3 regions of the Pantoea phyllosphaerae genome follow, and region 1 is predicted to be linked to each of the others. Evidence: predicted binding sites of a transcription regulator. Region 1 holds the regulator's gene; each other region holds the start of a gene.

Region 1 (2,203 bases):
TTGGCAGCGATACCGGCAACACCGAAAACATTGCAAAAATGATCCAGAAACAGCTGGGCAAAGAGGTTGCGGAAGTGCATGACATTGCCAAGAGCACGAAAGAAGATCTCGAGGCGTTCGATATCCTGCTGTTGGGCATTCCAACCTGGTACTACGGCGAAGCGCAGTGCGACTGGGACGACTTCTTCCCGACGCTGGAGGAGATCGATTTCAACGGCAAGCTGGTCGCACTGTTCGGCTGTGGCGATCAGGAAGACTATGCAGAGTATTTCTGCGACGCGATGGGCACGATTCGCGACATCATCGAGCCGAACGGCGCGGTGATCGTCGGCCACTGGCCGACCGAAGGCTACCACTTCGAAGCCTCTAAAGGTCTGGCGGATGACAAACACTTCCTTGGCCTGGCGATTGACGAAGATCGTCAGCCGGAACTAACCAACCAGCGCGTCGAAGCCTGGGTTAAGCAGATTCACGATGAGCTGCAGCTGCAGGCCATCATCGACGCCTGATTAGCCACATACTCAATGTGGGCGCTGGCTCACATTGAGTTAATGGTTTTTCCTATAGAAATAATAGCTACAGATTTTTAACTTTTATCTCTGATTCTGTACAATACCCACATCGGTTATCTGCTTATTTCTTCCGCGAGGTCAGGAAGTTAGCGAGATGATAACGAACCTCCTGCATTTCTCCGCCCGGCGCCGTTACGCTTCTTCTTACAGCCCGTGTTGATTTCAGGCGTTTCCCTCGGTTTTCATTTCAAAACTTCGCCTCTATAATGAGACGCAAATGAGAATAGACACCGAACGACATTCAAGGCAAGGCGCCTCAAGTAACCAGCAAAGTAACAGGACAATATCCGCATGACTGACAACAATACCGCATTAAAGAAGGCTGGCCTGAAAGTCACGCTGCCCAGACTGAAAATTCTGGAAGTGCTTCAGGAACCTCAGTGCCATCACGTCAGCGCGGAAGATCTGTATAAACGCCTGATTGATATGGGCGAAGAGATTGGTCTGGCTACCGTTTATCGCGTACTGAATCAGTTTGACGATGCGGGCATCGTTACGCGTCATAACTTCGAAGGTGGAAAATCGGTTTTCGAACTGACCCAGCAGCATCATCACGATCACCTGATCTGCCTCGACTGCGGCAAAGTCATCGAATTCAGCGATGAATCAATCGAATCACGCCAGCGAGATATTGCTACCCGTCACGGCATCAAGCTGACGAACCATAGCCTTTATCTCTATGGACACTGCTCGCTGGGCGATTGCCGCGAAGACGAAACGCTCCACGATCAGTAAAAATGTGTGCTATGCAGTAATGCTATAAGCCGGTCTATGTACCGGCTTTTTTTATGGCCGTCAGGCGACCAGCGTTTCGTGCAGGTAGCGCCAGCGGGGGATTGAGGTAGTGCAGTCGAGGATCGCCAGCGAAATGCGCGCCTGATCGCTGCCGTTCATCATCTGCAGCTCGCGATACTGAATAGTGATCTCATCTTTGCTCTGAGAGATCACCGCGTGTTCGCTGGTGGCGATGCGCATGCCTTCGCGACGCCCCTGCAGCTGCCGAAACAACGCTTCAGTTTGATTCAAATCGAGCAGTCGCCCCTGGGGTGTGACCATGCGGAAATCGGGATGGAAGTGCGAGAGCAGCAGATCGAAGGTATCGTCTTCGCCTGAAGGCTGATTGAATATACGTTCGATTAACTGATGTAAAACTACCACGCTGTGTTTTGCTTCCTGACCAAGAGCTGTCATCATTTTTCCTTTTTATGCCCGCATAGCCTCTTCAAAGAGCGAATAGCCTACCTGAAAAAATGAAATTCACATCTGGAAATTGATTAATTTTCGTTAACTCAGACAACTCCCAGTCTGGTCTGACAAGAGATAATGGATTGTTACATAACAAAAAATGGTCTTGCCGCTAATTGCAGATATAAAAAAGGGCGATTGCTCGCCCTGTCGTAAATGCATATCAAGCCGAATGCGAAAAAATTACTCGCCGATTTTCGCCCAAGTGTCGCGCAGGCCCACGGTGCGGTTAAACACCAGCTGGTTCGGACGCGAATATCGGCTGTCGGCACAGAAGTAGCCTTCACGCTCAAACTGATAAGGCGCTTCCGGGCTGGCGTTCTGTAAGCCTGGCTCGACAAACCCCTGACGAATCTCCAGCGAGTTCGGATTGATGGTGGTCAGGA
Region 2 (2,203 bases), on a different contig from region 1:
GCAGGCTGCCCTTTTTCCACTCGCGCAAATTTACTTCGCGGCGGTTTCCATCCCCATCAGGCCGATCTTGAGATAACCTGCGCCGCGCAGCTTATCCATCGCGCTCATCAGGGTCTCATAATCGACAGACTTATCAGCCTGGAAGAATATCGTGGTCTCTTTGTTGCCGTCGGTCTGGCTGTTCAGCACCGCCACCAGCGTCTCCGGCGTCACCTGCTCATTGCCAATATAAAACTGCTTATCCGCTTTAATCGACAGGTAGACCGGTTTTTCCGGCCGCGGCTGCGGCGCGCTGGTCGAGGCGGGCAGATTAACGCGAACATCCACGGTCGCCAGCGGCGCGGCCACCATAAAGATGATCAGCAAAACCAGCATCACGTCGATAAACGGCGTGACGTTGATTTCATGAATCTCGCCATCGGTTTCCAGGTCGTCGTTTAATCGCATCGCCATAAACTTAACCTACGCGTAATTTCTGAGCGGCCGGGCGCGCTTCAGCGCTTTTCGCGTTAAGGTTGCCCAGGTCGATATCGCGGCTCTGCAGCAGCAGAATCTGCGCGGCCACGTCGCCCAGCGACGCTTTGTAGCCCGCGATCATGCGCGCGAAAACGTTATAGATCACCACCGCAGGAATCGCCGCCACCAGGCCGATAGCGGTAGCCAGCAGCGCTTCAGCGATGCCGGGCGCGACAACCGCCAGATTGGTGGTCTGCGTCTGCGCGATACCGATAAAGCTATTCATAATGCCCCAGACGGTCCCGAACAGGCCGATAAACGGGGCGACAGAGCCGATAGTGGCGAGGAAGCCGTTGCCGCGACCCGCGTGGCGGCTAAAGGCGGCGACGCGGCGCTCGAGGCGGAAGCTGGTGCGGTCTTTAATGCCGTCGGTATCTTCGACGCCCGCGGAAAGCGCTATCTCGTTTTGCGCATCATTCAGCAACGCCGCGCTGTGGCTGTGGCTCTTGAACTGCGCAGCGGCGCGGGCGGCGTCGCTCAGGCTGCGGGCTTCGCCCAGCGCCTGCTGCTCGCTTTTCAGTCGACGTTTCGCCGCGCTAAGCTCGGCAAACTTTCCGAAAAAAATCGCCCAGGTCACGACCGACGCCAGCAACAGGCCGATCATTACCACTTTTACCACGATGTCGGCATGTTGATACATGCCCCAAACAGAGAGATCCGTTTGCATTAAGTCACTGGCTACCACGCTGCGTCTCCAACTTCATATGCAGGAATAATGGATAAGCGCGAATAATAGCAAAAATAAGGCGAATTGATAGTAGTTCTCATTACTATTTACAAACAGCACGCTGCCCTCATCGGGCTGTTGCTAACCTTTTATGACACTTTTCAGCGCTATTTCAGAAATGTGATTTCCCGTATAAATTTATTAAAACATCGTTTCAAAATGTGAGCTTGTTCATTCAATCAGCATTGCCGCATTTTCAGCCAGCACAATTTGCCTATTCTGGCAGCACGCGGGCCATTTCCTCTGCTGCCTGTAACCTGTGCCCTCCTCTATCAGCCTGGAGAAAAAAATAATGAGAGTGAATAAATGGATCCTTGCCGTTTCCGTCTCTGCTGCGCTCGGCCTGAACGCCGCTCCGGCATTAGCGAAGGTGTTAAAAGTGGCGGAGGTCCAGCCCGCTGGCTATCCCACCGTCGTAGCACTACAGCATATGGGCGACAAGCTGAAACAGGCGACTAACGGGCGGCTGGAGATGAAAGTCTACGCAGGCGGCGTGCTGGGCGACGAAGATCAGACGCTGCAGCAGGTGCAGCTCGGCGCCATCGACATGATCCGCGTCTCGCTGGCGCCGGTCACCACCATCGCGCCGGAAACCAGCGTGCTGACGCTGCCCTACATCTTCCGCGACGTCGACCATATGCACAAGGTGCTGGACGGCGAGGTCGGCAAGCAAATAGTCGATAAATTCGACGCCGACGCCAACGCGCGCATGGTCTTTCTTGGCTGGACCGACGCGGGCGAACGCAACATGATCACCAAAAAGCCGCTCAGCAAGCCGGAAGATCTTAAAGGGATGAAAATTCGCGTGCAGAACAGCGCCATCTCGCTGGCGACGCTGAAAGCAATGGGCGCGAACCCGGTGGCGATGGGCGTCAGTGAAGTCTTCAGCGCCATGCAGACCGGCGTGGTGGACGGCACCGAAAACAACCCGCCGACATTCGTCGCCCACAACTATCTGCC
Region 3 (2,203 bases), on a different contig from region 1:
GCCGCTTTCAGCTTGCGGTTATCGAGCCGCGCATCGCCACGCGTAACGATCAGCACCACCTCGTCTTTGACTTTCAGCGACAGGGTTTTGGCGATCTGACCCGGCGCAACGCCGTGAACGCGCGCCGCCATCTCCACGGTAGCGGTGCTTTGCGACATCTCGATAATCTCGATATCAGGGGCGTGTTCAGCAAAAAACTGCCGTACCGACTCCAGGCTCATCTCTTTCTCCATGCAGGTCGAAGGCGTAAAAACTGCCACAAGGCGGAAAAAGTGTAAACGAGAGAAAAGGAGAAAGTGTGTCGGGAGACGGTTTTATACGCTGAGCGTGCAGTTGCCGCAGCGTTCGACGTCGGGAATGCGGTAGCGCTGGCAGCAGCTGCGTCTGACCATCTCGCCGCCGCGCGACAGCATGGTGCGGTAGAGCGGGTTGTCGCTGCCATCCTGCAGGCGGCTGGTGAAGAAGAGCGTCTGCTCAAGCTGCAGAATCGTCGCCTCATCCAGCAGGGTTTTCAGCTCGCCGAGGAACCAGTGAAAAGAGAAGCCCATATTGTTCCAGATCAGCCTGGCGTTGATGCCGCCATGCTGGGCGATAGCGTTCACCGCCGGGATCAGATGCTGCTGGATCAGGCGCTCAATGCGCTGCGCTGCGGTAAGGTAGCGCGCCTCTTCATCTTCGTGCGTCGCGATCCAGAAGGCGCAAGGGTGGCCATGCTCGTGGAACTCAACGTGGATATGCTGCGGCGAGCAGTCGAGCGCGCGCGATTCCGCCAGCAGCGCCAGCATCAGCGGCGGCAGCAGCAGGCCAAAATACCACTGCGCCCAGAGCGACTGAACCGGCTTCGCTTCCTGAACGGCGTCGGGATGCTGACGATAGAGATAGTCGCTGTAGCGCTGCGCCAGCACAGGAAAATGTTCCGGGCGCGCCCATTCCGCCAGCGTGAGAGCCTCTGCGGGCGCGGCTTCATCAAGGTGGATGCTCTCCAGCATCCAGGCGTGCTGCTCGCGCATCAGATCGCGCAGGGCGCGCGCCAGCGGGCGATCGCCCTGCATAAAAACAGGCTGAGCGTACTGAAAGCGTTGAGGTTGCTGCCTGATGTTCGCCATGCTGAATACACGCCCTGGAAACAGAGAAGAAAGAATGATAATCGTTCTTAGTTCTATTCACAAGTCGGCGAAATGAGGGGCGCGGCCGGGCGCTTGCCGCGCTGACGGGCGCAGAATTAGAGTGCTTCGCCGCTGACGGTCAGGTTTTTGGGCAGGTCTTCCCAGGCGAGAAGGGTATTGCGGCCCTGATTCTTGGCGACGTAGAGCGCGCGGTCAGCATTGGCGACTGCCTGATCGAACTCGTCGTCGAAGATTGGCGCAATGCCGGCGCTGACGGTCACGTGGGTAGAAACCTTTTCATTGAAACGGTGAGGGATCTCCAGGTCGAGTACATACTGGCGAATACGCTCCGCCAGCTTCATGGCGATCGACGCGTTGACGTTGGTCATCAGCACCAGAAACTCTTCGCCGCCGTAGCGCACCACCACATCGCGCGAGCGCACGGCGTCGCGGATGGCCACTGAGACGCGCGCCAGCGCCTGGTCGCCCATGGCGTGGCCATAATTGTCGTTGTACGCTTTGAAGTGGTCGATATCGAGCAGCAGCACGAAGTGGCTGCCCGCGTGATTTTCCAGAATATTATCCAGCCGGTTTTTAAGTCCGCGGCGGTTATAGAGGCCGGTGAGCGGATCCAGCATGCTGAGATCGCTGAAGGTCTCTTTTTCTTCATAGAGCTGGTGCATCAGACGGCGGGTGAAGCGATCGACGCGGCGGCGCATCAGGTGCTGCAGAGAGAAGCCGATCAGCGGCAGCGAGATGGTCAGCAGCAGCATCGCCAGATGCTCGCCCCTGTCCAGCAGCAGCACCGTCACCACCGGCGGGGTGATATGCAGACAAAAGGCCGGCAGGTAATCGCTCAGGGCGATAGCGCTAATAAAAAAGACGCTCAGCAGGCTAATCATCAGGAAATTGTCGTCAAAAAAGAAGACCTGCTGATATTTGAGTTCAATATGCCAGGCCCAAAACACGCCAAGCAGCAACGCTACAGGATTTAACAGCGGTAATTTCAGTTTGGGCCTGATTAAATACCCAATCAATGTCGAGGCGCTAAATAGTGCGACGGTAATAACCGGCACGGGCAGCTCTGCATCGGGGCT

What was found. The regulator Fur, encoded in region 1, represses iron uptake genes when iron is present. The targets are predictions, from matches to a motif close to ATAATAATGAGAACNACTATCAA.
Region 2: the regulator Fur is predicted to act here: its motif matches at 1,268-1,290, upstream of exbB (tol-pal system-associated acyl-CoA thioesterase).
Region 3: the regulator Fur is predicted to act here: its motif matches at 1,141-1,163, upstream of fhuF (siderophore-iron reductase FhuF).

Annotation. Positions count from the first base shown of each region.
Region 1 covers NZ_JBPFDE010000003.1:35,986-38,188, forward strand. The annotation lists gene fldA (flavodoxin FldA) at 1-509, shown strand, start outside; gene fur (ferric iron uptake transcriptional regulator) at 864-1,307, shown strand; gene ACR6A7_RS05550 (hypothetical protein) at 1,368-1,763, opposite strand; gene glnS (glutamine--tRNA ligase) at 2,001-2,203, opposite strand, start outside.
Region 2 covers NZ_JBPFDE010000008.1:148,325-150,527, reverse strand. The annotation lists gene exbD (TonB system transport protein ExbD) at 31-453, opposite strand; gene exbB (tol-pal system-associated acyl-CoA thioesterase) at 458-1,183, opposite strand; gene ACR6A7_RS12775 (TRAP transporter substrate-binding protein) at 1,536-2,203, shown strand, end outside.
Region 3 covers NZ_JBPFDE010000004.1:308,852-311,054, forward strand. The annotation lists gene ACR6A7_RS08465 (YbaK/EbsC family protein) at 1-221, opposite strand, end outside; gene fhuF (siderophore-iron reductase FhuF) at 315-1,106, opposite strand; gene ACR6A7_RS08475 (GGDEF domain-containing protein) at 1,223-2,203, opposite strand, start outside.